3 regions of the Cobetia sp. SIMBA_158 genome follow, and region 3 is predicted to be linked to each of the others. Evidence: predicted binding sites of a transcription regulator. Region 3 holds the regulator's gene; each other region holds the start of a gene.
What was found. Region 3 encodes LexA, which represses DNA repair genes until DNA is damaged. Its sites were predicted from a motif close to TACTGTNTANNTANACAGTA; they were not measured.
Positions count from the first base shown of each region.

Region 1: a site for LexA is predicted at 2,679-2,698, ahead of R2R70_RS12330 (LexA family protein). Genes of this name have one in related genera too.
Region 2: a site for LexA is predicted at 5,107-5,126, ahead of recA (recombinase RecA). Genes of this name have one in related genera too.

Region 1 covers NZ_JAWJYL010000007.1:127,515-138,335, reverse strand. The annotation lists gene R2R70_RS12345 (CoA-acylating methylmalonate-semialdehyde dehydrogenase) at 1-600, shown strand, start outside; gene R2R70_RS12340 (putative quinol monooxygenase) at 797-1,108, shown strand; gene R2R70_RS12335 (glutamate carboxypeptidase) at 1,221-2,456, opposite strand; gene R2R70_RS12330 (LexA family protein) at 2,718-3,179, shown strand; gene R2R70_RS12325 (Y-family DNA polymerase) at 3,188-4,462, shown strand; gene R2R70_RS12320 (LysR family transcriptional regulator) at 4,459-5,448, opposite strand; gene R2R70_RS12315 (aldo/keto reductase) at 5,496-6,479, shown strand; gene R2R70_RS12310 (NAD(P)H-dependent oxidoreductase) at 6,614-7,198, shown strand; gene R2R70_RS12305 (TonB-dependent receptor domain-containing protein) at 7,347-9,485, opposite strand; gene R2R70_RS12300 (PepSY-associated TM helix domain-containing protein) at 9,482-10,821, opposite strand, start outside.
Region 2 covers NZ_JAWJYL010000009.1:139,376-150,196, forward strand. The annotation lists gene fdxA (ferredoxin FdxA) at 1,139-1,462, opposite strand; gene mutS (DNA mismatch repair protein MutS) at 1,742-4,321, opposite strand; gene R2R70_RS14235 (CinA family protein) at 4,488-5,024, shown strand; gene recA (recombinase RecA) at 5,240-6,307, shown strand; gene R2R70_RS14245 (regulatory protein RecX) at 6,480-7,124, shown strand; gene alaS (alanine--tRNA ligase) at 7,367-9,970, shown strand; gene R2R70_RS14255 (aspartate kinase) at 10,080-10,821, shown strand, end outside.
Region 3 covers NZ_JAWJYL010000001.1:236,654-247,474, forward strand. The annotation lists gene topA (type I DNA topoisomerase) at 236-2,878, shown strand; gene R2R70_RS01045 (DUF6586 family protein) at 2,878-3,357, shown strand; gene R2R70_RS01050 (hypothetical protein) at 3,610-3,849, shown strand; gene lexA (transcriptional repressor LexA) at 3,996-4,625, opposite strand; gene R2R70_RS01060 (TetR/AcrR family transcriptional regulator) at 5,178-5,855, shown strand; gene R2R70_RS01065 (L,D-transpeptidase) at 5,855-6,397, shown strand; gene nagZ (beta-N-acetylhexosaminidase) at 6,657-7,802, shown strand; gene R2R70_RS01075 (mechanosensitive ion channel family protein) at 7,851-9,197, shown strand; gene R2R70_RS01080 (hypoxanthine-guanine phosphoribosyltransferase) at 9,178-9,759, shown strand; gene R2R70_RS01085 (S-methyl-5'-thioinosine phosphorylase) at 10,049-10,786, shown strand.

The DNA.
Region 1 (10,821 bases), on a different contig from region 3:
ATCGCGCAGATGAAGCAGCAGATGGAAGGCCTCAAGGTCGGCATCTACAGCGACAAGGGCAATGATTTCGGCCCGCTGATCACCGCAGCCCATCGCGACAAGGTGGTCGGCTACATCGACAGCGCCGAGCAGCAAGGCGCGACGGTGGTGGTCGATGGTCGCAATCCGCAGGTCGAAGGCGGCGAGAACGGCTTCTTCGTCGGCGGCACCCTGATCGATGGCGTCACCCCGGAGATGACCTGCTACCAGGAAGAGATCTTCGGCCCGGTGCTGCTGGTCGTGCGCGCCGATTCGATGGAAGCCGCCATGCAGCTGATCAATGATCACGAATACGGCAATGGCACCTGCATCTACACCCGCGATGGCGAAGCCGCCCGCTACTTCAGTGATCACATCCAGGTCGGCATGGTCGGCATCAACGTGCCGCTGCCGGTACCGGTCGCCTATCACAGCTTCGGCGGCTGGAAGCGCTCGCTGTTCGGCGATCTGTCCGCCTACGGCCCGGATGCGGTGCGCTTCTACACCCGCCGCAAGACCATCACCCAGCGCTGGCCTTCCGCCGGTCTGCGTGAAGGCGCCCAGTTCGCCTTCCCGTCCTGATCCGCTGATCATCGTCTGATGACAACTGCGCCGGACAGCCCTGCTGTCCGGCGCTTTCGTGTGCTCATCACGCGGGGTCATGCCGGCAGACAGCCCCTGCCCCTTGCAGTGGCCAGAAACGGCTCCACATAGTCAGGACATCTCATCACGAGAATTCCGACAACATCGGCGGTCAGCACCGTCACAAGGAGCCAAGATGATCTGGGTAATCGCCACCGTTACCGCCAAGGAAGGCCACGTTCAGGATGTCTTCAATGAACTCTGCGCCGTCGCGCCCACCGTGCGCGAGGAAGATGGCTGCCACGCCTACCACCCGTGCCTGGACTCCGAACGCGCCGCCGACAAGGACAACGACCCACGCCCCGACACCATCACCGTGGTGGAAGCCTGGGAATCCCACGATGCGCTGCAGGCCCACCGTGAGACCGAACACATGCAGCGCTTCCGCGACAACGCCGGTGACTGGATCGCCGATGGCGATATCCGCATCCTGAGCCCGGCGGGCTGATAGACAGAACAGCATTGGGAAAGACCCAAAAAAGCCCGGCCTCCTGGAGGCCGGGCTTTTTTATCGGGTTTGCTGTCATGACAGCATATCATTTACCGCTACAATCCCGGCTTCACTCCTGCGGCTGATCCTCGGACAACTGCATGATCATGCGCGTCGTCAGGTAAAGGCGTGGCACGACGCTATCGACCAGCACGAACTCCTGATCACTGTGGTAGCCGCCGCCGACGAGACCCAGGGATTCGAGCACTGCCGGTTTATCGGAATCTGCATGATAGGCGTAGGCCGCATCGGTGCCGCCACCGATCTCGACCGCTTGCAGTGTCTGCCCCAACTCCTGATAGATCTTCTGGGCCTGCTCGGCCAGCTGCTGACTCTGCGGATTGTCAGGCAGCGGCGGACGCCCCTTCTCTAGGTGAAACTCCACTTCGGTATCATCGATCAACTGGTTCTTCGTGATGGCCTGCGCTTCTTCCAGGACACGCTGATACTCGCTGCTATCGAAGTAGCGCATATCACCTTCCGCCCTGGCATGCTCCGGAATCACGTTGCGCTTGACGCCGCCCTCGACGATCGTCCAGTTGAGCGTCGTCTCCTTGTCCGCATCATCAAGCTCATTCAACTGCAGCAGCTGATGAGACAGCTCCATGATGGCGTTGCGTCCTTCCTCTGGTGCGCCACCGGCATGGGAGGCACGGCCCTTCACCTCGAGAAACGCGTAGTTGATGCCCTTGGTGACGACGGTGACGGCATCGACTCCCGGGTCAGCGAAGGTAGGCTCGAATACCAGCACGGCATCCTGATCTGCCGATAGCTCATGAATCAGGTCATGCGAGCCCGGCGAGCCCTTCTCCTCATCAGGATTGAAGACAACCGTCACCTGGCCATAGTCATCAAACCCGAGCGTCTTCAGCGCCTCGAGACTGTGCAGAATAACGGCTGCGCCACCCTTGGCATCGCCCACGCCCGGGCCATAGGCACGCCCATCCTCGATACGGAAGGCACGCTCCGTGGCGACGCCTTCATCGAAGACGGTGTCGTAGTGAATCATCAACATGATCTTGCGACTGCCATCTCCCTGCAGGCGACCGACAATCGTATTGCCGCCATAGGTCTTGGCAGGGTGCGTTTCCACCTGTGCGCCAAGCGCTTCGAGATGCTGAGTCAGCATTGCCTCAACGTCATTCAAGCCTTCACGGTAGCCCGTTCCCGAATCCACGTTGACTAGTGTTTCCAGCGTCTCCAGCAGAGGCGCTCGCTGTTGCTCGACGGCATCCTGCACATCCTGATAGTCCGCCGCTTGCGCACCGGCACTGCACATACCGCATGCCAAACCCACCGCCAACATCTGAAGCCGCATTTTCCACCTCTAATATTGTTATATAAGGGATAACGAAGGTAAGGCGGATATCAGGCAAACGCAAACGCGAGGCCTACCGGGAAATTTTCCCCGCTAGCAGCTTTACCTGCCGTCCACCATTGAACACAGGTGCACCTCATCTGATCTGCGTCTCGTGAATGTGCAGCACTCGCAGGGATTACCGGTTGCCTGAGGGCTTCTCAGCGCCGATACTGTATATAAATACAGTATCGAAAGGAGACCTCACCCATGACCGTATCTGCCGCTCAACCGTCCCACGCCTCGCTGGCTCGCCCTCATCCAGCACCGGAGCCCTGTGCGCTGCCGCACCCTCACATCACGGGGCGCGCTGGCATTTCCGGCTTCCCCTCGCCGGCCGAGGATTACGCGGGGCGCACGCTGGACCTCAACGAGCGGCTGATCAAGCGTCCGGCAGCGACCTTCTTCATGACGGTGGCGGGTGACAGCATGGAAGGCTTCGGCATCTATGAGGACGACACCCTGGTGGTAGACCGCTCCATCGATGCCCGTCCCGGGCATATCGTGGTGGCACTGGTCGAGGGTGAGGTGGTGGTCAAGCGTTATGAGCTGATCGGTCAGCGCCCCTATCTGAGCTCCGGCAATGCCCTGTATCCGCCGGTCGCGATCTTCGACCTCGAATGCCAGGTCTGGGGGGTGGTGCGTTCCGTCATCCACGAATACGCGGTATGAATACGCCGATGATCGGACTGGTCGACTGCAACAACTTCTACGCCAGCTGCGAGCGAGTGTTCGACCCGCGTCTGGAGGGCCGCCCTGTCGGCGTGATGTCCAACAATGACGGCTGCGTGATCGCGCGTTCCAACGAACTCAAGGCGCTGGGCGTGGAGATGGGCACCCCCGCCTTCCAGCTACAGCCACTCGTCCGTGAGGGGCGCATCCACCTGCTCTCCTCCAACTACGAGCTGTATGGCGACATGTCGGCGCGCGTGCGTGAGGTGCTGGAGGAATATTCCGCCGGGGTCGAGCCCTACTCCATCGATGAGATGTTCGTGCGTTTCGATGGCTTTGATCGCAACTCGATGCTGACATTGAGCCGCACCCTGCACCGCAATGTCCGCAAGTTCACCGGCATTCCCGTGTGTGTCGGGGTCGCACCAACTCGAACGCTGGCCAAGCTGGCCAATCGCGCTGCCAAGAAGCGTCCGGAATTCGGCGGTGTCTGCGTGCTGGAACCCGATGAAGTCGGCACCCAGCGCCTGCTGGCCGACACGCCACTTGGCGATGTCTGGGGCGTGGGCCGACGACTGGTCGAACGCCTGGCACTGCAAGGCCTGCACACTGCCTGGGACCTGCGCTGCGCCGACCCGCGCGCCATCGGCCAGCGGTATTCCGTGGTACTGGAACGCACCGCGCGCGAACTGCAAGGCACGCCCTGCTTCGAGATGAATGATGCCGATGACGCTCGCCAGCGCATCATGACCTCGCGCTCCTTCGGGCGCATGACCGGTGACTTGAATGAACTCAGGGACGCCATCTGCCAACATGCCCAACGCGGCGCCGAGAAACTGCGCCACCAAGGCAGCCTGACACGCGCCGTGCTGGTCTTCCTCAAGAGCAATCGCCACCGACCCGACCTGCCGCAATACTCACCCAGCACCATCGTCGAGCTGCCCGCCCCCACCAATGACAGCCGCGAGATACTCGCCGCCGCGCAACAGGCGCTGGAGCATATCTACCTGCGCGGTTATCGCTTCATGAAGGCTGGCGTGATGCTGCTCGATCTCATCGACCAGCCACGCGAGCAACTCTCATTACTCGACGACGAAGCGGATATCGCCAGGCGTGAACGCAGTCAGCAGCTGATGGCGACCTTGGACGCCATGAATCAGAAGATGGGCCGCGGCACCGTGCGCCTGGGCGTCGCACGCCCCGACGCCGCCTGGCAACTGCGCTGCGCCCACCGCAGCGCCCGCTACACCACTAACTGGAAGGAATTGAAGCGGTTGCGTTAGTGCCAATACTCGCCACTCAGTCGCGTCGCATTGTCCTTGACCAGCTCCACCAGAAAATCAGCGACAGCACGGACACGACGTGAATGCGCCAAGTCTGTCTGCATGACCAGATAAATGTCTTGATCGATTGCCGTCACGGCTGACAGGCAACATAAATCAGCCTCACGGCCAATGAAATGCGGCAATAACGCGATACCAAGTCCTGCTTGCGCAGCGACGACCTGAGACCTCAGAGACGTCGTTCTCAATGCCGGTTCTCGTCCCTGTAGCGCAGTCTCGATCCACTGTGAGGCAGGTAGGTGTGAGTAATGATCACTCCAGGTGATGAAGCTATCGCGGAAAAACGATTGAGATGCCCATGAATCCATGACTCCTGACGCTGAGAGAGGTCTGATCTCCTCGATTCTCTGACTTGCATACTCAGCGCTGCTGTAGAGCCCGTAGCCAAGGACGCCCAACCGCCTCAGTGTCACGTTTCCGCGCTCCGGCTTGAGCATGCGCAGTGCAAGATCGGCATCCCGGCGATGAAGATTGACGGTCGTACTATCGGTCATCAATTCAATCGATAGCTCAGGATAACGCTGATAAAAGGCTGGCAATGCCGGCAGGATCAATTCCGTAGCTAGATTTTCTGCTGTTGCCAAGCGTACCTTCCCGCTGATCTGCGCTTGGGTAGTGACCTCCGAAGCAAAAGCCAAGGCCGCTGATTCCAGCCCTTCGGCCTTATCAAGCAGATCCTCCCCCTCCTCCGTGAGCTGATAGCCCGTTTGCTGACGCACGAACAGCGGTATCCCCAGCGCCTGTTCAAGTCGCTCGATGCGGCGCGACAACGTCGCTATGCCCAATTTCAGCTCGCGTGAAGCAGCACTCAAAGTCCCTAGCCGAGCGACAGCGAGAAACACCCGCGTGTCATCCCAGACCCAGCCGCGTGAACCTTGCCTTCCGTTTCTGGAAAACGACTTATCCAACTCGTCAATTTTTTTCATTCCAGGATAGTGGCACGCTGTCACTCCAACGCTCAAGGAGACATCGAATGGAACATCGAATCCTCGGTAATGGCCTGTCAGTATCCGCCATCGGCCTCGGCTGCATGGGAATGAGCGAATTCTATGGGCCCCGCGATGACACTGAGTCATTGCGCGTTCTTGATCAGGCTATCGAGCTTGGCATCAACTTCCTGGATACCGCCGACTGCTACGGGCCACATCACAACGAAGCGTTACTCAAGGATGTTCTGGCCAAACATCGAGCACAGATACGCATTGCCACCAAGTTCGGCATCGTGCGCAACCCGGGCGAATATGCACGTCGCCTGGATAACAGCGCCGAGTACATACGTACTGCCTGCGATGCGTCCTTGAAGCGCCTTGGTATCGAACAGATCGATCTTTATTACGTGCATCGTGTCGATGCCAATCAACCGATTGAGGAAACCATCACTGCGTTGGCAGAGTTGGTGAAGGCAGGCAAGATCGGCCATATCGGACTCTGTGAGGTAAATGCGGAAACACTGCGCCGTGCTCATGCAGTACACCCGATCACGGCAGTGCAGACCGAATACTCACTATGGACGCGGGATGTCGAGCAAAGCATCTTGCCGACATGTCGTGAGCTGGGCATCGGCTTTGTTCCCTACTCGCCACTTGGTCGTGGGTATCTCACCGGACGCTTTCAACACAATGATGCCTTCGGTGAAGGTGATTTCCGTTCAGGCCTACCCCGCTTCTCCGATGAGGCAATGGCAACCAACCGCCGGATGGCCGAGGTGATTGCCGATATGGCAAATCAAAAGGGTTGTACTGCCGCGCAATTATCGCTGGCTTGGCTGCTATCGAAAGGAACTGACATCGTACCGATTCCCGGCACCAAGCAGCAGCGCTATCTCATGGAGAATGCCGCTGCCACGACATTTATCCTCACCCCTGAAGAGCAACGTCTACTGGAAGAAGCCACAGCTCAGATACCCATCATCGGGGAGCGTTACACCGCAGAGGGCATGAAGGGAGTGAATGCATAGATATCGCTCGCAATCCGCCTGGATTGTTGCACCCACAGCAAAGGTGTTTTACGCCAGTGCCGCTTTATCAATGACTTGCGAACACTCATGCTGTGCGCCATTGCTGAAAAGCCAACAGTTGTGGAGTACCCGGCATGAAGATTCTACTGATCAACGGCGGCAAGGCCTTTGCCCATTCCAATGGCGAGCTGAACGCGACGCTGCATGAACTGGCGCGCGGTGAGCTGGCCGAGCTGGGTCATGAGGTGCGTGAAACCGTCATCGAGGGAGGCTTCGAGGCCAAGGCGGAAATCGAGAAGCAGCTGTGGGCGGATCTGATCATCTATCAGACCCCAGGTTGGTGGATGGGTCTGCCGTGGACCGTGAAGAAGTATCTCGATGACATCCTGACTGAGGGCCACGGCTCTCTGTATGCCAGCGATGGTCGTCATCGCACCAGCCCGACCCAGGGCTACGGCACTGGCGGCTTGATGCAGGGTCGCCAGTACATGCTGTCACTGACCTGGAATGCGCCACTTGAGGCCTTTGATGAAGAAGGCAACTTCTTCGAGGGCAAGGGCATCGATGGCGTCTACTTCCCGGTGCACAAGGCGATGGAATTCCTCGGCATGACAGCCCTGCCGACCTACCTGGCCACTGATGTGATCAAGAACCCGGATATCGCCGCCTACACCCAGGCCTATCGTGAGCACCTGCGCGAGCACATCGGCCGCGCCTGAAGGCTCGAGAGATGAGTTGCGAGCGCTGAAAGCACTCGAGCCCGCTCGTAACACAAGAAGCCCGCCACCGGTGACATGACCGATGGCGGGCTTCTCGCGCGCTAGTGAATCGCGGCGACCAGCGCTCACTATTGAGAGGGTACAGGTCTCAGAAGCTCCAGCTGGCGTGCGTCCAGAAGATACGTCCCGGCTCATTGACCTGTACATCGCCCTGCAACGGATCGTCGTAGAAGCGATTGACGTGGTAGGCGTAAGCCTTGTCGAACAGGTTGGAAATGCCGGCGCTCAGCTCGATGGCGTCGGTGGCACGATAGCCGCCCTCCAGGCCGACGATGCCGAAGCCTGCCGTCGCGTCTTCGCTGTCGGAAATACGCGATTGGCGTGCTGCCGCGTCAAACCTTGCTCCCGCCCACCAGCGATCCGCGTCATAACGCGTGGCGAGATAGCCATTGAAGGGGGCAACCTGTGACAGCGGAGTGCTGTCTGTCAGGTTGGTGCCGTGCGTGGCGGCAACGCCAGCGGAATGCCGCCAGCCATGCTGCTGCCAACTGGCTTCCAGCTCCACCCCATAGATCTCGGCTTCGACGTTGTCGTAGGTGGTCAGTGAATCCCCTTCCGTCAGCTCGATCCAGTCATGCACGCGGTTGTAGTAGGTGTCCGCCGAGTAATGCCAGGCCCCCTGCTGGCCCGACAGCCCCAGCTCCAGCTGCTGATGGATCTCGGGGTCAAGCTCGGGGTTGCCCAGCCACCCGTCGGAGTCGGACTGATAGTTGTAATAGCGCTCGCTGGCCGTCGGGAAGCGCACACTGCGACTGAGCGCAGCGTAGCCCTTGAGGTCATCGTTGAAGCGATGCTCCAGACGCGCCAGCGCACTGAACTCCCCGTCACGCTGCTTGGCTTCTACATCATCGCCGTACTGGGTACGCCAGGCGGAGATGGCCGAGGCATTGCTGCCCACCACCTCATCGGCATCTCGCGCATCACTGATGGAGACGTCATAGCGCGCACCCGTCACCAATCGATTGTCGGCATCGAGCGCGGTATCCAGTTCCGCGAATACCCCACCGCGCGTCCGCACGACATCTGGCCAGGTCTGGCTATCCGACAGGCTATCCAGTGACATGCCCATCTGGGAGTGGGTATTGCTCTCGAGCCGTTCGGCATCGGCACCCAGTGTCAGTGTCGCGTCATGCCCACCGACGGTCAGCGGGATATCACCCTGGGTGCTGGCATACCAGGTCTCGGTGGTCGCGCTGGAGAACATGGCCATGTCGCTCATGTCCATGTCCATGTCCATGTCCATGTCCGAGCTCATGTCCATGCTCGAGCTGGAATCATCAAAGTCACGCAGCGTGACGTTGTCCATGTCGTGCACGACACGAGCATGGTTGATCTGTGTCTCGGTATGCGAGAAAGGCCCGACGTTGTCGACGGTCAACTTGAGGAACTGGCGGTCCATGTCACTGCGCGGTGCATCCATCGTGGGGTACAGCGCATCATCGATGCGCACCACGGCGACGCCTGCTTCGATGGCGACATCTTCCGTGGCGAAGGCGCCGACACGCAGGCTGCCATTGTCGCTGCGATAGCCTCCGTACTGGGTATCGCCGTTGCCGTCCTCATAGTTGTTGCGCTCGGAATGCTCCAGATCCACTGCCGCCCAGAAGTCACCCTGCTTGGCCGTCAGTGACAGATTTTCACTGGTGGCATCATCGTTGCTGCGCCAACCGACGCCCACTGTGCCGTGCACTCCATCGTCGTCATCACGTGAAGGTGTCTGACGCGTGACCTCAAGGGTGCCCGCAGCGAAGTTGGGACCACGACTGACCGTCTGTGCGCCCTTGTAGAGGGTGAGATCCGACTGGCTGCCGGTAGTGGCATACCCAAGCGTGGTATCCATGCCACCCGGACAGGCCGGGTAGAGCGTGGCGCCATCCACCTCCTGAATCAGGCGCTCACCGGACTGGCCGCGGAAGATGGCGGAAACCCCATGACTGCCAAGCCGCGAACCACTGACGCCATTGACCTCACGCAGCTGTTCACCAAGGTCCAGATTGCCCTTGGCATGGCCCTGGCTGACATCGACGACGGGGCTGGCCATCGGCGCTTGCGCCTCGACATTGATCAGTGGCAATACGCTGATGCTGTCATCATCCGCCCAGGCCGGCAGCACGCTGCTGCCGGCAATGGCAGCGGCGATCGCCATGGGCAGGCGGCAGCGCGACGGGCGCTCCTCCCGGATCATGCGGTGTGAACAAGTACGAGAAACGACGTGGAAAAGTGTCATGCGTTGGCCTCCATGGCAGTCTTGTCGTTGTTGTTGCTCAGGCGAATCCACGCCCAATCCAGGGCTCCCATCACGATCAGCGAGAGGCCGACCAGCGGGAAGATGACACCGATGATCATCATCAAACCCCAGACACCGGCGATACGCTTGCGCTCCTTGGGCAGCGGCGGGATACCGATACCGCCCACCGGACGACGCTTCCACCACATCACGCCCGCACCGACGCTCATCATCACCATCGCGATACAGGCCAGTAACAGCACCAGCTGGTTGATCAGCCCGTACTGCTGCCCCAGGTGGACATTGATGCCCCACTCCAGCGCTCGACCCAGCGGGCCATAATCGGCGTAATGCATGTCCAGCAGCACATCGCCGGAATAGCGATCCACATGCACCACCTGCTGGCGCTCCAGCGCATCCGGATAGATGGAGCCGGTGTAGACGCCCTGCGGCGAGCCCGGCAGATTGATGGCATAGCCCGGCGCCAGGCCTTCGCGAGCGAAGATGCGCTCAGCCTGATCGAGGCCGATATCGGCATGGGCAATCGCGGCGGCGCTCAGCGGCACGCCCGCGGCACCGGAGGCCTGCTCGGCACCAGACTTGCTGCCCCCACCGCCATGCCCGGCATGCTCTCCCTCGTCCACGACGGGGCTTGTCGCTGCAGCCGGCAAGGAAGATAACGGGATAACGGCCTGTTCGAGCGACCAGGTCGTCCGCTCCTGGTCCACCAGCCGCGTATCGGACATCGGCGTATTCACGCGCACGCCATCGGGATACCCGAAGTTATGCCCGTTGGCCAACTCGTTGACCTTGGCACCCCACACCATTGACCACGGCATGCCGGTCACGGCGAGAAACAGGATGAAACCAGCGGCGAAGATGCCACACACGGCATGCAGGTCGCGCCACCACAGACGACGCGCAGGCGTGGTACGCAGCGTGACGACGCCACCCTTCTGGCCCCGCGGCCACCACAGATACAGGCCGCTGAGTACCAGCAGAATGCTCCAGCCGGCGGCGATCTCGATCGCGGCATTGCCGATGGGGCCGGTGATCGCGAGGCTGTGCAGATTGCGCACCGTCCACATGATGCTGTCACGGTAGGCCATCTGCCCCTGCACTTCACCGCTGTAGGGGTTGACGTAGACCGCCTGCTTGCCACTGCCATCGGCTGCCACGATATCGACTTCCGTGGTCAAGTCACTGGCCGCAGGCGGCACGACACGCACGGCCTTGCCGGGCAGACTTTGCACGGCGACACGCACCTGCTCACTCAGCTGGACACTCGCCTGTGCCTGGCCATTGGCCTGTTGCACCACCGGCGTGTTGACCTTCA
Region 2 (10,821 bases), on a different contig from region 3:
GAAACAGGCCGCTTTCAGGCACTGATTTAGTGTAAGCCATCTCTTACAAATCCCGCAGGACAATCGAGACACTGGCTGCGAGTTGCCTGCGGATATGAACGTATGTTCTTCAATATCTATTTGATTTTATTGAATATATTTTCTTTGACGGCCTGTTCAGCTATGGCGGGTTAAGCGGTTTGGCTAGTTGCCTCGCCGGCGAATGCTGCCCAGAATGGCTGCATGGACGTGAGGGTGCGGCGGGACACCGCAGTCTCGGCAGGATGCCAACGGGATGATCAGAAAAGACTTGATGGCGAGGCAGGACGTTTCGCCTCGCTGAGCAGGACGCTCGGCGGAAAAGGACCTGACACGGACGTCGGTAGCAGAGGGCTGCATATCTTCGCTTGAAGGAGTCAGGCGAGTGATGCCAGGGAAGCAAGGATAGCGGGCATGACACCGGAGTGTGTCAGGATCAGGATGATCCGTCGGCGATGGGAAGCGCCACACAGGCAGGAAGCACGATAACGACACGGAGTGTCGAAGAGCCTCAGGCTCTGATATGCAGTCAGGAAGCTTGCCCTTCACAGGAAGTGACGGATGACGGGACATCATCCGCGTCAGGAATGATGGGGCAGACAGCGGCAGCATCAAGTGGCAGGAAGCCACGACAAGGATGGTCGGACAAGGAATGTCGTGAGGCTGTCAGCTGCACAGGCAGGGAGCGGTACAGGCAGGACGCCGGGCAATGCATGGGCAGGACAGCAGGACAGGCAAATATCTGCACTAACGGGCATTGCGGTGGGACAGCTGCGCGAGCAGTGCTGCAATGCCCGCCACGCGTGACGGTGCGCCCCGAATGACAGGACGTCGTGAAGGGCAGGGACAGCACTCAGGAGTGCGATCCAGGATGGATCGACAGGGACACGCTTGGAGCGGGCGACCTTACGGGGTCGCCCTTTTTTATGCCCGGATGTCAGGGTGCTGAGCTCTTGGCATGAGTTCCTGGCATGAGCTTGAGGCACCGGCTTCCGGCATCAGATACCGAAACGGCAGCGGCTCCCGGGGGAATCGCTGCCGTTTCTGTCGTGAGAGCCGGGCTTGCCCGGTCAGGGCGGGCAAGCCGCTTGCCACGCGAGATGCGGGTTGCTTGAGGGGCTTACTGCTCCAGATACTCAAGCTTGCCATCGACACCATCCCACTTCTCGGCGTCTTCCATGGCGTCCTTCTTCTCGCTGATGTTCGGCCAGACTTCGGCCAGATCGGCATTCAGCTCGATGAATTCCTTCTGGTTCTCCGGTACTTCATCTTCGGAGAAGATGGCTTCGGCGGGGCATTCCGGCTCACACAGCGCGCAGTCAATGCACTCATCCGGGTTGATCACCAGGAAGTTCGGGCCTTCGTAGAAGCAATCCACCGGGCAGACTTCCACGCAGTCGGTGTATTTGCAGCGAATGCAGTTCTCGGTGACGATGAATGCCATGCAGGTCTCCTGACGCGAATTGGCGTCTCTCTCGTAGGTCGTGGTCCAGGCGCCCACCATGTGTCGTCTCGGCGACATCATGGTCTTCAGGTTATAAGCGGCGCAGATGTTATAAGGCGTTATTCTAGTGGCGCTCTGCCGCCCCCGCAATCAGCAGGGGCGGATCGTTTTGGAATGGTGCTATGCCCGAAGGTTGCTGTCGAGCCTTGCCGCTCATTCTCGGGCCTTGCCACTCATTCTCGAGCCAGGCGCGCCAACGCTGGCTCGGTGTGACGGCGCTCAGCGCTGACGGTGCCATTCGTAGATCAGCTCCAGCGCTCGCTTGGGGCTCAGATCATCCGGGTCTAGGCCATTGAGGGCCTCGACGACCGGATGCGGCGGTGCCGAGAACAGGTCATTCTGCTGCGGTACCGGTTGGCCCAGCGCATCCTCGCGTGCCACCTGCGGACGATCGACTTCCTGCTGCTCCAGGCTGGTCAGCTTCTCGCGCGCGCGCAGAATGACGCTCTGCGGCACCCCAGCCAGCTGGGCCACCTGCAGGCCATAGCTCTGGCTGGCAGGGCCTTCCTCGACGCGGTGCATGAAGACGATGCCATCGCCGTGCTCAGCGGCCGTCAGGTGCACGTTGGCGACGGCATCGGCATGCTCGGGCAGCGCCGTCATCTCGAAGTAATGGGTCGCGAACAGGGTGAAAGCACGCGTGCGCGCCAGATGCTCGGCGCTGGCCCATGCCAGTGACAGACCATCGAAGGTCGAGGTGCCACGGCCGATTTCATCCATCAACACCAGGCTCTCGTCAGTGGCGTTGTGCAGGATGCTGGCGGTCTCGGTCATCTCGACCATGAAGGTCGAGCGTCCGCCGGCCAGGTCATCCGATGAGCCGATGCGCGTGAAGATGCGGTCCAGCGGGCCGATGCAGGCGCGCGACGCCGGCACGAAGCTGCCGGTATGCGCGAGCAGAGCGATCAGTGCCGTCTGGCGCATGTAGGTGGATTTACCGCCCATGTTGGGGCCGGTGATCACCAGCATGCGCCGCGCATCATCGAAGCGCACATCGTTGGGAACGAAGGGATGATCGCTGACATGCTCGACCACCGGATGGCGTCCGCCTTCGATATCGATGCCCGGGGTCTCGCTGAGTTCTGGGCGCACGAAATCGAGTGCGGCGGCGCGATCGGCGAAGGCGGTCAGCACATCCAGTGACGCCAGTGCGCGGGCCGTCTGTTGCAGGCCATCCAGTTCGGTATTCAGGTCATCCAGCAGGTGCTCATACAGCAGTTTCTCGCGCGTCAGTGACTTGGACTTGGCGGACAGCGCCTTGTCCTCGAACTCCTTGAGCTCGGGTATGATGAAGCGCTCGGCATTCTTGAGGGTCTGGCGACGGATGTATTCCGGCGGGGCCTCGGCCGATTGCGAGCGCGGCAGCTCGATGAAGTAGCCATGCACGCGGTTGTAGCCGACCTTGAGGTTGCTCAGGCCGGTGCGCTCGCGCTCGCGGGTCTCGAGTGCGACCAGATACTGGCCGGCGTTCTCGGACAGGCCGCGATACTCGTCCAGCTCATCGTCGTAGCCATCGGCGATCACGCCACCATCGCGCAGCACCACCGGCGGATTCTCGACCAGCGCCTCGCTGAGCATTGCGGAAAGTGCCGGGAACAGGCGGATGGCATCGCGCAGGTCATCGATGGCGCTGCCTTTCTCGACGCTGGCGAGCACGGCGCGCAGCTCGGGCAGGGTATTGAGGCCATCGCGCAGGCGTGCCATGTCACGGGGGCGTGCGCTGCGCAGCGCGACACGGGCGAGGATGCGCTCCACATCGCCGATGCGCTTGAGCAGGCCTTGCAGCTCGAAGGGGTAGTCGCCATCCAGCAGACGTTGCACCGCCGCCTGACGCTGGCCGATCTGGAGCTGATCGCGCAGCGGGCGGTTGAGCCAGCGCTTGAGCAGGCGTGAGCCCATCGCGGTCGCGGTGACGTCCAGCACGCTGGCCAGCGTGTTGTCGCTGGTGCCGCCCAGGTTGGTGTCGATCTCGAGGTTGCGACGGCTGGCGGCATCGATCACCACCGAGTCATCGCGGCTCTCGACGGCCAGCGCGGTCACGTGGGGCAGGCCGGTACGCTGGGTGTCGCGAGCGTAGTCGAGCAGAGCACCGGCTGCCGTGACGGCGCGCGTCAGGTGGCTGCAGCCGAAGCCGTTGAGGTCCTGGACGCCGAACTGATCGCACAGCAGGCGCAAGGCAGTCTCGTGATCGAAGTGCCAATCGCTCTGGCGGGTCAGGCCCGGGCGCGAGGCCAGGCTGGCGGGGAGGGTACGGCTTTCGCCGACCATGACTTCGGCAGGCGACAGACGCTGGATCTCGGCCAGCAGCTCGTCATCACCATTGACCTCGAGCACGCTGAAGCGACCGGAGGAGAGCTCGAGAGCGGCCAGGCCCCAGGTCTCGCCATCACGGTGCAGCGCCACCAGCAGGTTGTCGCGGCTGGCATCCAGCAGCGCCTCATCATGCAGCGTTCCCGGGGTGACGATACGTACCACCTTGCGCTCGACAGGCCCCTTGCTGGTCGCCGGGTCACCGATCTGCTCGCAGATGGCCACCGATTCGCCCATCTTGACCAGGCGTGCCAGATAGCCTTCGGCGCTGTGATAGGGCACCCCTGCCATGGGAATCGGTGAGCCACCGGAGCTGCCGCGCGCCGTCAACGTGATATCGAGCAGTTGTGCTGCGCGCTTGGCGTCCTCATGAAACAGTTCATAGAAGTCGCCCATGCGATAGAACAGCAGCACGCCGGGGTGCTCGCGTTTGATCTTCATGTACTGCGTCATCATCGGCGTCATCTGGGGCGCGCTGTTCTTGGCCATGGCCATGGACTTCCTTGACTGCACTGCAATGGGAAAAAGCACACATGCGAGAGCACGGCATGCGGGATGCGCGATATTCTACGGACTGGCGCGGCCGGCTCCAATGCCTGTGATGTCTCCTGCTCGCTGCCCTTTTCACCCGATGACCTCCACAAGGAGAAAGTTCGTGAGCCAATTGACTGGTACGACCCCCGAGGCTGCGTGCGCGAATGCCCTGGCTGAGCAGCTGCAGGCGCTGGCGGTCGCGCGCGGCGTGCGTGTCACCACCGCCGAGTCGTGCACCGGGGGCGGGGTGAGTGCCGCGATCACGGCGATTGCCGGCAGCTCCAGCTATTTCGATGCGGGCTACGTGACCTATTCCAATGCCACCAAGCAGCGCCTGCTGGGGGTCAGTGAGGCATCGCTTGAAACATTCGGTGCCGTCTCCGAGGCAGTTGTCTGCGAGATGGTAAGGGGCGCCTGTCGCGAAAGTGGCGCTGAGCTGGGGGTGGCGATCAGCGGTGTGGCCGGCCCCGGCGGGGGAAGTGACGAGAAGCCCGTCGGCACCGTATGGCTGGCGTGGGGGAGCGAGGCGCGCCAGCAGGCACGCTGCTGTCACTTTCCCGGCGACCGGCAGGCCGTGCGCGACGCCGCGGTGCGGGAGGCATTGCAGGGCTTGATCGAGCGCGTGGAGGCCTTGCAGATCGGCACCGAAGACGCATGAGCCCGATGCAAGCCCCGCGTTGAGGGTGCTGCCTGAAAAAGCGCATCACCGGACTGGCAGAGTGACGCAACTTGCGGCATTATACTGTCCATGTATACAGGGTTTTGCCACGACACCTCAGCCGCTAGTCTGACGGTGTCTGCTCAGCTCTCAGTGACAGAATTCTCTATTCCAGGTGGCAGCCCGTGTGGCTCCGCCGTTCGACAGGAGGCCACATGGCAAAGGACGACAATCGTACCAAGGCGCTGAACGCGGCGCTGTCCCAGATCGAGCGCCAGTTCGGCAAGGGCGCCGTCATGCGCATGGGCGATGCCCCGCGTGTGGCCATCCCGTCGGTTTCCACCGGTTCTCTGGGGCTGGATATCGCACTCGGCATCGGCGGCCTGCCCTTCGGGCGCGTGGTCGAGATCTATGGCCCGGAATCCTCGGGCAAGACGACACTGACCCTCTCGGTCATCGCCCAGGCGCAGAAGCAGGGCAAGGTCTGTGCCTTCATCGATGCCGAGCACGCACTGGATCCGTCCTACGCCGAGAAGCTGGGCGTCAATCTGGACGAGATGCTGGTCTCCCAGCCGGACACCGGTGAGCAGGCGCTCGAGATCGTCGACATGCTGGTACGCTCCGGCGGCGTTGACGTCATCATCGTCGACTCCGTGGCAGCACTGACGCCGCGTGCCGAGATCGAAGGCGAGATGGGCGACTCACACGTCGGACTGCAGGCGCGTCTGATGTCCCAGGCACTGCGCAAGGTGACCGGTCACATCAAGAACGCCAACTGCATGGTGGTGTTCATCAACCAGATCCGCATGAAGATCGGCGTGATGTTCGGCAGCCCCGAAACCACGACTGGCGGTAACGCACTGAAGTTCTACTCCAGTGTGCGTCTGGATATCCGTCGTACCGGCTCCGTGAAGTCCGGTGATGAAGTCACCGGTAACGAGACCCGCGTCAAGGTCGTCAAGAACAAGGTCGCACCGCCGTTCCGTCAGGCCGAGTTCCAGATTCTCTACGGCAAGGGCATCTATCACGCCGGTGAGGTGATCGACCTGGGCGTGCAGTGTGGTCTGGTCGGCAAGTCCGGCGCCTGGTACAGCTATCAGGGCAGCAAGATCGGTCAGGGCAAGGCCAATTCCGCCCAGTACCTGGAAGACAATCCCGCCATCATGGAGGAGATTGAAACCCAGATCCGTGCCCAGTTGCTGGCAGCACCGGAAGCCAAGGAAGAGCCGAAAGAGACCGCGGCCGCCGAGAGTGAAGACGACCTGGATATCGATCTCGATTGAGGTTCGTCCAGAAGAAAGAGCAAGAGCGCCAGCCGCCAGGCTGGCGTCATCGCGCCGTGTCGTTTCCGACCCGGTGAGATGATCCCAAGGCGCCCGCCCCGATGACTCGGAGGCGGGCGCCTTGCGTTCACGTCCATCGATGTCCTTCTGCTCAACCCCGGGGAGCATGACCATGCACGATGACAGCACTGAAATGGGTGGGCCTGAGTATCAACCGCTCGACTCAGGCGCGATGACGCCGCAACGGCGTGCGCGCAATGATGCCATCGCGCGTCTGGCGCGCCGCGAACATAGCCGCCGCGAGCTGCACGACTATCTCAAGGAGCGTGACTACCTGCGGGCGGTCAGCGATGACGAGTTGGCACAGCGGCAAGCCGCGGGCGAGGAGGGCGCACAGGCGGCCCTGAGTCGCGATGAGGTCGAGCTGCTGATCGAGGAGGTGCTGGAGCGCATGGCCGAGGAGGGCCTGCAATCCGATGAGCGCTTTGCCGCCAGTTTCCTGCGGACGCGAGTGCTGCGCGGGCAGGGGCCGAGGCGTATCCAGCAGGAGCTGCGCCAGCGTGGTATCGATAGCGAGACGCTCAATGCCGTGATGCGTGCCGCCAGTGACCCGACGCCGGATGCCTTCGGTCATGTCGAGGCGGTGGATTTCTTCGAACTGGCGCGCGAGACGCTGGCCAGGCGCTTCTCCGGCCCCGGCGAGGGGCACAAGGAGCGCGCACGGCGCGAACGCTTTCTGCTCCAGCGTGGCTTCGACTATGAGCAGCTGCGCTATGCCATGGAGTCCGCCTGGAGTGATGAGGGCGAAGAAGGCTAGCTGGCGGGCGACTGTTTGGCTCTCATTACGCGCAAACCGGCGCTTCAAGACATTTCCCCCCCTTTAGCTTGCGCGAACAGGCGTTATACTAGGTCGTCTTGCGACGGCACGGGGCAGGCGCCTTCTTTCATGCTTTTCATTGCACCTCCATGCATACCCACATGGATGAACATGCAGAAACCATGCGGAAGTCATGCAGAAGACCCCCGGAGCGTCTTTACGCACATCGCTACGGAACCTCTATGAAAAGCGCAGAAATCAGAAACGCCTTCCTGACCTATTTCGAGAAGCAGGGCCATACCATCGTTCCCACCAGCTCCCTGGTGCCGAACAACGACCCGACCCTGCTGTTCACCAACGCCGGCATGGTGCCCTTCAAGGATGTCTTCCTGGGCCGTGATCCGCGTGGCTACAGCCGTGCGACCTCCGCGCAGCGCTGCGTGCGCGCCGGTGGCAAGCACAATGATCTGGACAACGTCGGCTATACCGCCCGTCACCACACCTTCTTCGAGATGCTGGGCAACTTCAGCTTCGGCGACTACTTCAAGCGCGAAGCCATCCAGTTCGCCTGGAAGTTTCTGACCGAAGAACTCGGCCTGCCGAAGGAGAAGCTGTGGGTCACCGTGCACGTCAGCGATGACGAAGCCCGTGACATCTGGTTCAACGAGGTCGGCATCGACCAGAACCGCTTCTCGCGTCTCGACGAGGACAACTTCTGGCAGATGGGTGACACCGGCCCGTGCGGCCCGTCCTCCGAAATCTTCTATGACCACGGCGAAGATGTCGCCGGTGGCCCGCCGGGCAGCCCGGACGAAGATGGCGATCGCTACATCGAGATCTGGAACCTGGTCTTCATGCAGTTCGACCGTGACGCCGAGGGCACGCTGCACCCGCTGCCCAAGCCGTCCATCGATACCGGCATGGGTCTGGAGCGTGTCGCGGCCGTGATGCAGGGCGTGCACTCCAACTACGAGATCGACCTGTTCCAGAACCTGCTGGCCGCCGCGGCCGAGATCATCGGTCACGACAACATCGCCACGCCGTCACTGCGCGTGGTGGCTGACCACATCCGCTCGTGCGCCTTCCTGATCGCCGATGGCGTGCTGCCGTCCAACGAAGGCCGTGGCTACGTGCTGCGTCGCATCATCCGTCGCGCCGTGCGTCACGGTCACAAGCTGGGGGCGCGTGGCAGCTTCTTCTACAAGCTGGTTGCGGCTCTGGACAGCGAGATGGGCGATGCCTATCCGGAACTGCGCGCCGCTCGCGAGCAGATCGAACGTGTGCTGCTCAAGGAAGAAGAGCAGTTCGCGCGTACGCTGGAACATGGCATGAAACTTCTGGAAGAAGCCATCGCTGGTCTCGAGGGCAATACCCTCGACGGCGAGACCATCTTCAAGCTCTACGATACCTACGGCTTCCCGTATGACCTGACTGCCGACATCTGCCGCGAGCGCGAGCTGATCCTCGATGAGGCAGGTTTCCAGGCGGCCCTGGAAGCACAGCGTGATCGCGCCCGTGCGGCCAGCAACTTCGGCGGCGACTACTCCGCCAACCTGGTGCTGGAAGGCGAGACCGTCTTCACCGGTTACGACCAGCTGGAAGGGGAAGCCACCGTCACCTCGCTGTTCGACGCCGAAGGCAATGCCGTCGAGCAGCTCGAGGTGGACACCAAGGGCATCGTGGTACTCGATACCACCCCGTTCTACGGCGAGTCAGGCGGCCAGGCCGGTGACACCGGTTATCTGCATCTGGATGGCGGCCGCTTCCAGGTCAGCGATACCCAGAAGCAGACCGGCCATCACCTGCACCACGGTGTGCTGATCGAAGGCGCTCTCAAGGTCGGTGACAAGGTGCGTCCGCAGGTCGATGCCGAGCTGCGCGCGGCTTCCGTGCGCAACCACTCCGCCACGCACCTGCTGCACGAAGCGCTGCGTCTGGTGCTGGGTGAGCACGTTCAGCAGAAGGGCTCGCTGGTCACGGCCGAGCGTCTGCGCTTCGACTTCAGCCACTTTGAGGCGATGACGGCCGAGCAGCTGTCTGAGGTCGAGCGCATCGTCAACGCGCAGATCCTCGCCAACGCCGAGACCACCATCGAGTTCATGAGTCTCGATGAGGCCAAGGCGCGCGGCGCAGCGGCACTCTTCGATGCCAAGTATGGTGAGGAAGTCCGCGTGCTGACCATCGGTCAGGATGCCTTCTCCATCGAGCTGTGCGGCGGGACTCACGTCAAGCGCAGCGGCGACATCGGCCAGATGCACATTCTCGCCGAGACCGGCATCGCGTCCGGCGTGCGTCGTATCGAGGCCATCACCGGTCGCGCCGCGCGTGACTTCCTGCTCGCGCAGGAAGCGACTCTGGCTCGCCTCGGTGAGCGTCTCAAGGCCAAGCCGGAGCAGGTCGAGGAGCGCGTCGGCAGCCTGCTGGAGCGCAACCGCGGCCTCGAGAAGGAGCTGGAGCGCCTCAAGGCCAAGCTGGCGTCCGCCTCTGCCAGCGACATGCTCAGCGACATCGCGAATGTCCAGGGCATCAAGGTGCTGGCCAAGCAGGTCGAAGGCGTCTCCGGCAAGGAGCTGCGCGGCCTGATGGATGACCTCAAGTCCAAGCTCGGCTCCGGCATCCTGGTGCTCGGCGTCGCGGACGGTGACAAGGTCAGCCTGATCGCCGGTGTCACCGACGACCTGACCTCGCGCGTCAAGGCGGGTGACCTGGTACGCCACGTGGCCGAGCAGGTCGGTGGCAAGGGTGGCGGTCGTGCTGACATGGCCCAGGCCGGTGGCAGTGACGCCGCCTCGCTTCCGGGCGCACTGGCCGGTGTGCCATCATGGGTAGACGCCCAGCTGGGCTGACAGTACAAGATGAAGGCCGGGCTCCTCTTGGGGAGACCCGGCCTCTTTTTGGGCTCACATGAGCTTCATGTGGGGACAACGCAAACGGACACGGATAACGGAAACGCACATGGCGCTATACGTTCAGAAGTTCGGAGGCACTTCGGTCGGCTCGGTGGAGCGGATCAAGGCCGTCGCCGAGAAGGTCAAGCGATTCCGCGATGAAGGCCATCAGATTGTCGTGGTCGTCTCTGCCATGAGTGGCGAGACCAACCGACTGATCGGTCTCGCCAGCGAGATCAATGATGACCCGACACCGCGCGAGATGGACATGCTGGTCTCCACTGGCGAGCAGGTCACCATTTCCCTGCTGGCCATGGCGCTGCAGAAGATCGGCGTCGACGCGACCTCCTACACAGGGGCGCAGGTGGGAATCCGCACCGATAGCGCGCACACCAAGGCGCGTATCCAGCACATCGATACCGATGACCTGCGTGAAGACCTCGACGATGGCAAGGTGGTCGTGGTGGCAGGCTTCCAGGGTGTCGATGAAGAGGGCAACATCACGACGCTGGGTCGTGGTGGCTCTGACACCACCGGTGTCGCGCTGGCTGCCGCACTGAAGGCGGATGAGTGCCAGATCTACACCGATGTCGATGGTGTCTATACCACTGACCCGCGCGTGTGCTCCAAGGCACGTCGTCTGGAAACGGTGACCGTCGAGGAAATGCTGGAAATGGCGAGCCTGGGCTCCAAGATCCTGCAGATCCGTTCGGTGGAATTCGCCGGCAAGTACAATGTTCCCCTGCGTGTGCTGTCTTCCTTCGAGGATGGCCCGGGTACCCTGATCGTCGCTGAGGAAGAAGACAACA
Region 3 (10,821 bases):
GGCTGTCGATGTCATTCGGCGCAAGCCGCACGCTGACATGGCGGGTGGCATGGCATGTCTCGAGGCTGTCGCAGAGGCGCCCTGTCGAGCCACCCTGACGAGGCGTCAGTCTCAACATTGCTGGTCAGCGCTGAAATGCTGGGGTAGGGTAGGCGCATTTTTCGGCTGGGACAAAACCCAGCGCGACGAGTCATTCGCCGGCGCAATCAGCGCCGGCCAGGAGATGCGAGCAACCATGGGCAAGTCACTGGTGATCGTCGAGTCGCCCGCCAAGGCCAAGACCATCAACAAGTATCTCGGCAACGACTTCGTGGTGAAGTCGAGTGTCGGGCACATCCGCGACCTGCCGACCAGCGGTAGCGGCAAGCAGGCCACCGACCCCAAGGAACGTGCCCGTCAGGCGGCGGAGACTCGCAAGATGTCGCCCGAGGTCAAGGCGGCTCACAAGGCGCAGAAAGCCAAGACCCAGTTGATCCGCCGCATGGGGGTCGACCCGGAGAATGGCTGGGAGGCGCATTACGAGATCCTGCCCGGCAAGGAAAAGGTCGTTTCCGAGCTGACGCGCCTGGCCGAGAAAGCCGATACCATCTATCTCGCGACGGATCTGGACCGCGAAGGTGAGGCGATTGCCTGGCACCTGCGCGAGACCATCGGTGGCGACGATTCGCGTTACAAGCGCGTGGTGTTCAACGAGATCACCAAGAAGGCGATCACGGCGGCCTTCGATGAGCCGGGCGAACTGAAGATGGACCGCGTGCATGCCCAGCAGGCACGCCGCTATCTGGATCGCGTCGTCGGCTTCATGGTCTCGCCGCTGCTGTGGGCCAAGGTCGCTCGTGGCCTGTCCGCCGGTCGTGTGCAGTCGGTTGCCGTGCGTCTGATCGTCGAGCGCGAGCGCGAGATCCGCGCCTTCATCCCCGAAGAGTTCTGGGATGTCCACGCTGAGCTGGCCGCCGCCAGTGGTGAAGCGATCCGTTTCGAGCTGGCGCGTCAGGATGGCAAGGCCTTCCGTCCGACCAGCGAGAAGGAGACGATGGACCGCATCGCGGCGCTGCGCACGGCCAAGCTCGCGATCACCAATCGTGAAGACAAGCCGACGCGCTCCAAGCCGAACGCACCGTTCATCACCTCGACCCTGCAGCAGGCGGCCAGTGGTCGTCTCGGCTTCTCGGTCAAGAAGACCATGATGATGGCCCAGCGTCTCTACGAGGCGGGTTACATCACCTACATGCGTACCGACTCGACCAATCTGTCGGCGGACGCGGTGGCCACGGCGCGCGACTTCATCAGTGAAGAATACGGCAGCAACTACCTGCCGGAAGCGGCCAACGTCTACTCCAGCAAGGAAGGCGCCCAGGAAGCGCACGAAGCGATTCGTCCTTCCGAAGTGTCGCGCCGCGCCACCGATCTCGCCGGCATGGAGCGTGACGCCGAGCGCCTGTATGAGCTGATCTGGCGTCAGTTCGTGGCCTGTCAGATGCTGCCGGCCGAATACCTGTCCTCCACGCTGACCATTGAAGTGGATGGCTACGAGCTGCGTGCCAAGGGCCGTGTGCTCAAGTTCGACGGTTACACGCGTGTCATGAAGCCGATGGGCAAGAAGGAAGAGGACCAGTCGCTGCCGGACCTCGCCATCGGCGAGAAGCTGGACCTGGTCGAGCTGCAGCCGCTGCAGCACTTCACCAAGCCCACGGCGCGTTACACCGAGGCCAGCCTGGTCAAGGAGCTGGAAAAGCGCGGTATCGGTCGTCCGTCCACCTATGCCGCCATCATCTCCACCATCCAGGACCGTGGCTACGTGGCGCTGGAAAACCGTCGCTTCTATGCCGAGAAACTGGGCGATATCGTCACCGATCGCCTCAGCGAGTCCTTCAAGGACCTGATGGATTTCGGCTTCACGGCGCGCATGGAAGACTATCTCGATGAGGTGGCCAACGGCGGGCGCAACTGGCGCGAGCTGCTGGACACCTTCTACGCCGAGTTCAAGGCCGAGCTGGACCACGCCCAGTCCGAAGAGGGCATGCGTCCCAACCAGCCGGTGCCGACGGACATCGCCTGCCCGACCTGTGGGCGTGAGATGCAGATTCGTACCGCCTCGACCGGAGTCTTCCTGGGCTGTTCCGGCTACAACCTGCCGCCCAAGGAGCGCTGCAAGACCACCATCGATCTGCTGCCGGGCGATGAAGCCGTGGCGGCCGATGCCGGTGAAGATGCCGAGACGGATGCGCTGCGCGCCAAGCGTCGCTGCCCGATCTGCGCCACCGCGATGGACAGCTACCTGATCGACGAGCAGCGCAAGCTGCACGTCTGCGGCAATAGCCCGGACTGTGTCGGTCACGAGGTCGAGGAAGGTCAGTTCCGCATCAAGGGCTACGATGGCCCGGTGATCGAGTGCGACAAGTGCGGCTCCGACATGCAGCTCAAGACCGGGCGTTTCGGCAAGTACTTCGGCTGCACCAACGAGAATTGCAAGAACACCCGCAAGCTGCTCAAGTCCGGTGAAGTGGCGCCGCCGAAGATGGACCCGATTCCGATGCCGGAGCTTGCCTGCGTCAAGGTCGAGGACCACTACGTGCTGCGCGATGGCGCCAGTGGCCTGTTCCTGGCGGCCAGTCAGTTCCCCAAGAATCGCGAGACGCGTCCGCCGCTGGTCAAGGAGCTCAAGGCGCATGCCGACGAGCTGCCGGAGAAGTATCACTTCATTCTCGAAGCCCCGGATCAGGATCCGGACGGACGTCCGGCGCAGATTCGCTTCTCGCGCAAGGTCAAGGCTCAATACGTCATGACCGATGAGGAAGGCAAGGCGACCGGTTGGAAGGCGACCTACGACAACGGCCGCTGGGTCGTCGAGGACAAGCGCAAGGGAGCCAAGAGCTGATGAGCCAGCGTGCCCGTACCAATCAGCTGCTGTATCAGTCCGAGTTGCTGCTGGCCCAGTCAGCAGCCTCTGGCGACGATGAGCATGCCGTGGCGCGTCGCATGGCCGGTGAAGAGGGCGCGCTCGCCCTGCTGGAGTTGGCGCTGGCGTCATTGTTGGAAGAGTGTGCCGTGACGGCGCGCTGGCCAGAGGGTAGCTGGCGCGAGCGCCTGGCGTCGCCGCCGACGCCCATCGCCGAGGTCGAGCAGCTGCGCAGCCTGCTGGAGCGCCCCGACAGCTGGTTGTCTGAGCTGGTCGCGGATGTGACCCGCCTGCATGAAGAGGGCGGCGTCGCGCGCCGCGAGGAATCGCGTTCGCGTGGTGATGGTCTGATCATCGCGGCAGCCTCGAGCGCCTCGCTGGCCGAGCGTCTCAGCGCCGCCATCACGGCATTCAAGGCGCTGCTGCCGCAGCTGCGTGAGTCGAGTGTCGAGTGGTAGGTCAAGGCGTTGATCTGGTGCTGCACGCTGGTGATGACTGGCGCATGGCAATCGGGTGACGTTTCGCCTTCACGGGTGCTAGACTGATCGCATTGTGGCAAGCCCTGCATTCTCCGGTACGACCATGGCTCTGGCTGTGGTCGTACTTTTTTCTGCGTCGCTGATGGCAACGCGGTGCCGGGCTTGCCAGCCGTCGCGCTGACGATTACAACGACGCCGGTATCTCGCGAGATGCCGTGCAGGAGGAATGACGTGTCCGATCCCGCCGTACTTGAAATTGTGCAAATGGAAGATGGTGAAGTGATTCTGCGCGCCGCGGAAAGCGAAGGTGAGCCGCTGCTCAGCATTCGCATTTCGGACGAGGCCGCTGATCTGCTGCGTGACAATCGTTTCGAGGTCGCGCGTGAGATGATCGACCACGCCATCACCCGGACTCGCCTTTGGGATGGCGAAGAAGACGAGGACGAGCAGTCAGAAGGCATCGTGCACTGATCCATCGCTCGCGCTTCGCGCACAAAAAAACCCGCCTCGAGGCGGGTTTTTTTGTGCAATGCGTGCGGCTTTTCTGTTGCTCAGAGCTCTGCGAGAAAGGTACTGCTGGGCAAAGCTCGTTGCTCAAAGCGCTGCTGGTCAAGGCCTCAGTGCAGGCCACCATCGCGGATGACGCCCACCCCGAGACCCTCGATCTCCAGGCTGTCCGTGCGCAGGTCGACCTTGATCGGCGAGAAGTCCTCGTTCTCGGCTTCCAGCCACACGTAATGCCCGTCACGGCGGAAGCGCTTGACGGTGACCTCATCCCCCAGACGTGCCACCACGATCTGGCCGTCACGCACGCTGGTGGTGCGGTGCACGGCCAGCAGGTCACCTTCCAGAATCCCCACGTCCTTCATCGACACGCCGCGCACACGCAGCAGGTAGTCGGCAGCCGGCGAGAAGTAGTCGCTCGGTAGCGGGCAGTGACGGTCGATATGCTCGCTGGCAAGAATCGGACTGCCGGCGGCCACTTCCCCGATCACCGGCAGACCATCGTTGGCGCTGTCGTCGACGTCAGCCAGCGACGGCACGCGAATGCCACGTGAGGTGCCCGGCACCATCTCGATGGCGCCCTTGCGCTTGAGGGCACGCAGATGCTCCTCGGCGGCATTCGGCGAGCGGAAGCCCAGCGCCTGGGCGATTTCGGCCCGCGTCGGCGGGTAGCCAGAGGACTTGATGGTCTTGATGATGAAGTCGAAGACATCCTGCTGGCGCGGAGTAAGCGGCTGGGTCATGGCATTGCCTTTGGCCTGGGCGGCATCTTGAGCTGACGGCACGGGGTGTGCATCCATACAACTGTCATTGTATCCAGTCATGGCGGTCATGCAAGGCATTGTGGCTTGCGTGGTGGCCTCAAAGGGCAGGTAGTCGCCGGGATATCGCTGTCTGGCGACTTTTCCTGTCGATATCCGAGACATTCTTTCTTTAAGGGAATGTCTGGAGGTGAATGTCTGGAGGTGAATGTCTGGAGATGAACCCGGCCTGGCTCTGGCGGGGTGGTCAGTTTCCGAGCATGACGAGTCCTTGAATCGGGATGGTCAGCGCTGAGGGAATATCAGGCTTGGCTAAACCTCTGGCGTTTGAAACGCGAGAGAATTGTCAGTCATGGCATGGCGCGCTAGAATCAAAGTGTTTCAAACGAATGTTCGCCGATGGTAGTGCTCACGGGTACCATGATCGAACGCGCCTTGCGGTGAACCTGCACCACCTCATGAGAGAGTCGCCGCGCGGGGCTTGCGCCGTGACCTACGACTCCAGTCCTTTTCTACCTGACAAGGGTTCCGCCCATGGCCCAGACCGATACCGTTACCCGCATCCTCGATACTGCCGAGGTGCTGTTCGCCGAGCGCGGCTTCGCCGAGACCTCACTGCGCAACATCACCAGCAAGGCCAAGGTCAATCTGGCGGCGGTGAACTACCACTTCGGCTCCAAGAAATCGCTGATCCAGGCGGTCTTTGCGCGCTATCTCGATCCGTTCAGTGAGCGTTTCCACGCGGCACTCGACAGCGTCGAGCAGCAATACGCCGGGCGCCAGGTGCCGCTGGAGGTCCTGCTGGAGGTGATGGCGCGTACCGTGCTGGAGGTGCCGGCCGAGCGCAACAGCCTGCGTACCTTCATGCGCCTGCTCGGGCTTGCCTATACCCAGGGTCAGGGCCACATGCGGCGCTATATTCGCGAGCATTACGGCACGGTCTTCAGCCGCTTCGCCGAGCTTCTGAAGCTGGCGACGCCTGATCTGCCGGACAACGAGCGCTTCTGGCGCCTGCACTTCATGCTCGGCAGCGTGATCTTCACCTTCTCGGGCCTGGATGCGCTGCGTGATATCGAGGAGGCCGAGTACGGCCATCACACCACGGTGCGCGAGCTGATCCAGCACATGCGGCCGGTGGTGGTCGCGGCGATGGCAGCGCCGCTGCCGGCCTCGCTCGGAGATGGTGAGGCGGTCACCCAGGCGGCCAGCTGATGGCCTGCTGGGTAGCGGTGGATCTCTCGCGGCAGAGCCTTGAGATACGTAGTGATGCGCCGAGTGGCAGTCGTGATGCGCCGCCCCCCGCGGCCAGCCCTGATGCGCTGGTGCATGCCTGCGCGATCTCCAGCGGCCTCAACGGTATCGGCGAGCTCGACGGCAGCGGTTGCACGCCAACCGGCTGGCATGTGATTCGTGCCGCCATCGGGGCGGGCAATCCGCGTGGCGCCGTCTATCGCGGACGGCGCTTCACGGGCGAGGTGTTCACGCCCGAGCTTGCCGCGGAGCATCCTGAGCGTGATTGGATCCTGACGCGCATTCTGTGGCTCAGCGGCCGCGAGCCCGGCGTCAATCGTGGTCGCAATGCCCGCGGCGAGCGGGTCGATAGCCTGCGCCGCTACATCTATTTTCATGGCACGCCCAGCACGGAGCCCATGGGGGTAGCGGCGTCCCACGGCTGCATTCGCTTGCGTGATGACGACCTGCTGCGACTCTTTGCCGAGGCTGTGTCCGGCACTCCGGTGCTGCTGCATGCCTGAAGGCGCTGGTGTCCGAGTCTGATACCCTCCATGAGCTGTCACCGGAATCTGCGTGACAGCCCCTTGCCAGGGCGCAGCTGGCCGCGACTGTTCGATAGGGGTTCAGTCGGCTAGAATTGCGCCTTTCCTCGCGCTGGCAGCCTGATTCATCACGTTTCTTCCAGGCTGCCGAGCCCCGTAAAAGACATGAAGTCCTGGCGGTCGTGATTCCTCTCTTCACGGGACATCACTGCCGCAGGCCATGGACAGGAAGGATGACATGACACAGCCACTGGGCTCCGTAATGGTCGATGTTGCGGGGCTGACCCTCGCCCGCGACGAACGTGAACTGCTGGCACGCCCTGCCGTCGGGGGCGTCATCCTGTTTGCGCGCAACTGCGCTTCTCCCGAGCAGGTGCTGGAGCTGAGCCGCGAGATTCGCAGCGTCAATCCCCACCTGCTGATCGCCATCGATCAGGAAGGCGGGCGCGTCCAGCGTCTGCGCGAGGGTGTGACACGCCTGCCATCGATGCGCAGCCTGGCGCAGTGCTGTCTCGGGCGTGACTGTGATGGCTGCGGCGAAGACGCCCAGGCCGCAGGCCTGGGTCTGGCACGCGATGCCGGCTGGCTGCTGGGCATGGAAATGGCAGCCATCGGCTGTGATATCACCTTTGCGCCGGTACTGGATATCGATGTGGCGGGCTCGACCATCATTGGCGATCGCAGCTTCGGCGCCACGCCGGAAGACGTCATCGCGGTGGGCGGCGCCTTCATCGACGGGCTGCAGGAGGCGGGCATGTCCGCCGTCGGCAAGCACTACCCGGGGCATGGTGGCATCTCGGCAGATACCCATCTGGAGCGCGTGGTCGATCCGCGGCCGTTCCGTGAGCTGCGCGAGCATGACCTCAAGCCCTTCGCGGCCCTCGCCGAGCGCCTGGGCGGCGTGATGCCGGCGCATGTGATCTATCCGGATTTCGATGCACGTCCCGCGGGCTTCTCGCCCAGCTGGTTGGGTCTGCTGCGCGAAGAGTTCGGCTTCAAGGGCGCCATCTTCTCCGATGATCTCGGCATGGCGGCGGCCGTCGCGGAAGGTGGCCCGGCAGAGCGTGCGCGCCTGGCGCTGGACGCCGGCTGTGACATGGCGTTGGTCTGCAATGACCCGGCTGCCGCGCGCGAAGTGCTCGACAGCCTCGATGACGATGAGCAGCGCCACCGTGGCAAGCGCCAGGCGCGGCTACGCTATGCGCGAGCTCGCCCGACGCTTGATGGCCTGGTGGGGCTGGCACGCTGGCGGCGCACCCACGCGCGGCTCGAATCGATGGCGGCCAGTCAGGCATCACAGCAGGCTGCCATGCCCTCGGGCACGCTAGGCGCTGCCGAGGCGTCTGACGCACGGTCGGCCTCTGAGTCCGGTAGCGCGCAATAATCAGGCACGCGGTGCCTTTTTCGAGTCGAAGACTGGCAAGGAATTTCCATGGCTGAGCAATCCGCCACCGAGGCTGCTGCCGACAAACTGGCAGCGCCTGCCGAAGAGATGATCAATCAATGGGTCGAGCCGCTGCGCCAATGGGTCGAGCAGACCTTTGGTCTGCCGCTGTGGGGCATCAATCTCGCTCTGCTGCTGCTGGCGGTGCTGTTGCTGCACCTCATCGAGCGAGTGGTGCTCACCCGCCTGGCGGCGCATGCCGAGAAGAGCCGCAACCTGTGGGATGACGCCCTGGTGCATGGCCTGCGTCATCCCTTGTCATTCTGGCTCTACAGCATGGGGATGTTGCTGGCGCTCGGCATCATCGCCGGCCAGTTCAGCCTTGGCGGGGCCGAGAAGTACCTGGGCACGGCGCGCCAGATCGTGACCTTGCTGGCGCTGGCCTGGGCGTTGATTCGCATGGTCAAGCGCTTCGAGGCGCTGCGCACCATGCCGCCGCCCGGTACCAACGTCAACGCGATGGATGCCACCACGGCCTCGGCGATCAGCAAGCTGCTGCGGGCGGTCGTGGTCGTGCTGGTGGGGCTGGCCATCCTGCAGAATCTCGGCGTCTCGCTGTCCGGGGTGCTGGCTTTCGGGGGTGTCGGCGGTATCGCGGTCGGCTTTGCGGCGCGGGATCTGCTGGCCAACTTCTTCGGCGCCCTGATGATCCATCTCGACCGGCCCTTCAAGGTCGGCGACTGGATCCGCTCACCGGACCGCGAGATCGAGGGCACCGTCGAGGATATCGGTTGGCGCCTGACGCGCATCCGCACCTTCGACATGCGGCCCCTCTACGTGCCGAACGCCATCTTCACCAGCATTTCGGTGGAGAATCCGTCGCGCATGTACAATCGCCGCATCTTCGAGACCGTGGGGCTGCGCTATGAGGATGCCGCCCAGGTCGGCCCCATCGTTGCCGCGGTACGCGAGATGCTGGAAGGCCATGACGAGATCGACCAGACGCGCACCCAGATCGTCAACTTCACCACCTACGGTGAGCATTCGCTGAACTTCTTCGTCTATGTCTTCACGCGCACCACCGACTGGGTGAAGTACCACGCGATCAAGCAGGATGTCCTGCTCAAGGTGCACGACATCATCCGTGAGCATGATGCCCAGGTGGCGCTGCCGGGGCAGCGTCTGCACTTTGCCGATGTACTGTCCTTCGAAGGACGCCACCATGAACACGATGCCGAGGCTGAGAATGCCGCGGCGTCATCAGACACGCAGACGCGCGGGTCCCGCCGCCGTTCTGATTCAACCGCCGCTGCTACATCCTCCTCTGCGCCCGTCCGGCGTGGAGATGAGGCCAGTGACACCCAGGAAACTCCCGATGCTGACTCCGACGCCTGAGACCCTCACCGCCCTGCATGACGAAATGCGTGAGGTGATGGACAACGCCGATTGCCTGATCCCGCAAGCTGACCTTGAAGTGGCACTCGACCGCATGGCCGTTGAGCTGACGGAACGCCTCGGCGATCGCATGCCGATCTTCTATTGCGTGATGAACGGCGGCCTGATCACCGCCGGCCAGCTGTTGACCCGCCTCGACTTCCCGCTGGAAGTCGATTATCTGCACGCCACTCGCTACCGTGGCGCGATGCGCGGCGGCGAGCTGTTCTGGCGCGTCAACCCGGAGCTGCCGATGGCTGGGCGCGACGTGGTGATCGTCGATGACATCCTCGATGAAGGTGGCACCCTGGCTGCGATCCTCGAGTACTGCCGTGAAGCCGGCGCGCGCAGCGTGTCCAGCTGTGTACTGGTCGACAAGAAGCATGACCGCAAGGCCTACCCGGGCTTCAAGGCCGATTTCTGTGGTCTCGACGTCGAAGACCGCTTCCTGTTCGGCTTCGGCATGGACTACAAGGGCTACTGGCGTAACGCGCCGGGCATCTACGCGCCCAAGGGTCTGTAACCCAAGGGCTTTAACCCAAGTGTCTGTGACATGAGCTGCCGGATGGCAGTCGCCATCGCCTGCTGTCATCGCCATCGCTTGCGATAGCCATCGTCAACGCTGGCATTCGTTCACCACCCGCCCGGGCAACCGCGGCGGGTGGTGTCGTTTTCGGAGCCTTTTCTGTTCTCCTGGCGCAGAGCGTGACGATTGTGCTTGTCGTGGTCGGTTGGCTCGGAGTAGCGTTCGCTGAGGATCGGAGTGTCCGGTCCCGAGAGATTCCTGCACATGGGTAGCAAGGAGGCGGGCGATGCTGGCGGTGATCGGTGGGACGGGGTTCGGCAGTTGGTCAGGCATGGAAGTGCTCAAGCGCGGCGGGCAGGAAACGCCCCTGGGGGCGGCCTCCTGTGGCGTCGTGGAAGGGCGACTGAATGGGCAGTCGCTGCTGTTTCTGGCCCGTCATGGTCAACCGCACAAGGTGCCGCCGCATCGCATCAACTACCGCGCCAATCTGTGGGCGCTCAAGCAGGCGGGCGCGACCCATGTGGTGGGGGTCAACTGCGTGTCCGGCATCGACCCGACGCTGGCCCCGGGCACGCTGGTGGTGCCGGACCAGCTGATCGATTACACCACCGGCCGCGAGGGTTCGTTCTTCGATGGGCGTTTCAAGCCATTCCAGCATGTGTCGTTCGCCTGGCCATATCATCGGGTCTGGCGTGAGGAGCTGCATGCGGCGGCCGCCGAGGCGGGGTTGCCCCTCTCGGCCGGCGGGGTGCTGGGCGTAGTGCAGGGGCCGCGGCTGGAGACGGCCGCCGAGATCCGCCTGATGGCGCGTGATGGCAATACACTGGTCGGCATGACGGGCATGCCCGAGGCCGTGCTGGCGCGCGAGCTCGAGATGGAATACGCCAGCCTGTGTCTGGTGATCGGCCATGCCGCAGGCGTCGGTGAAGAGGAGCCGACCCGCGCAGGCACGGAATCCGTGATCGAGGCCGGCATGCCCAGAGTGCAGCGCTTGCTGGCGACGCTGTTGGCGCGCCATGTCTGACCTCAGGAGGAGGGTGGGGGAGGCGGTGGTGTAGG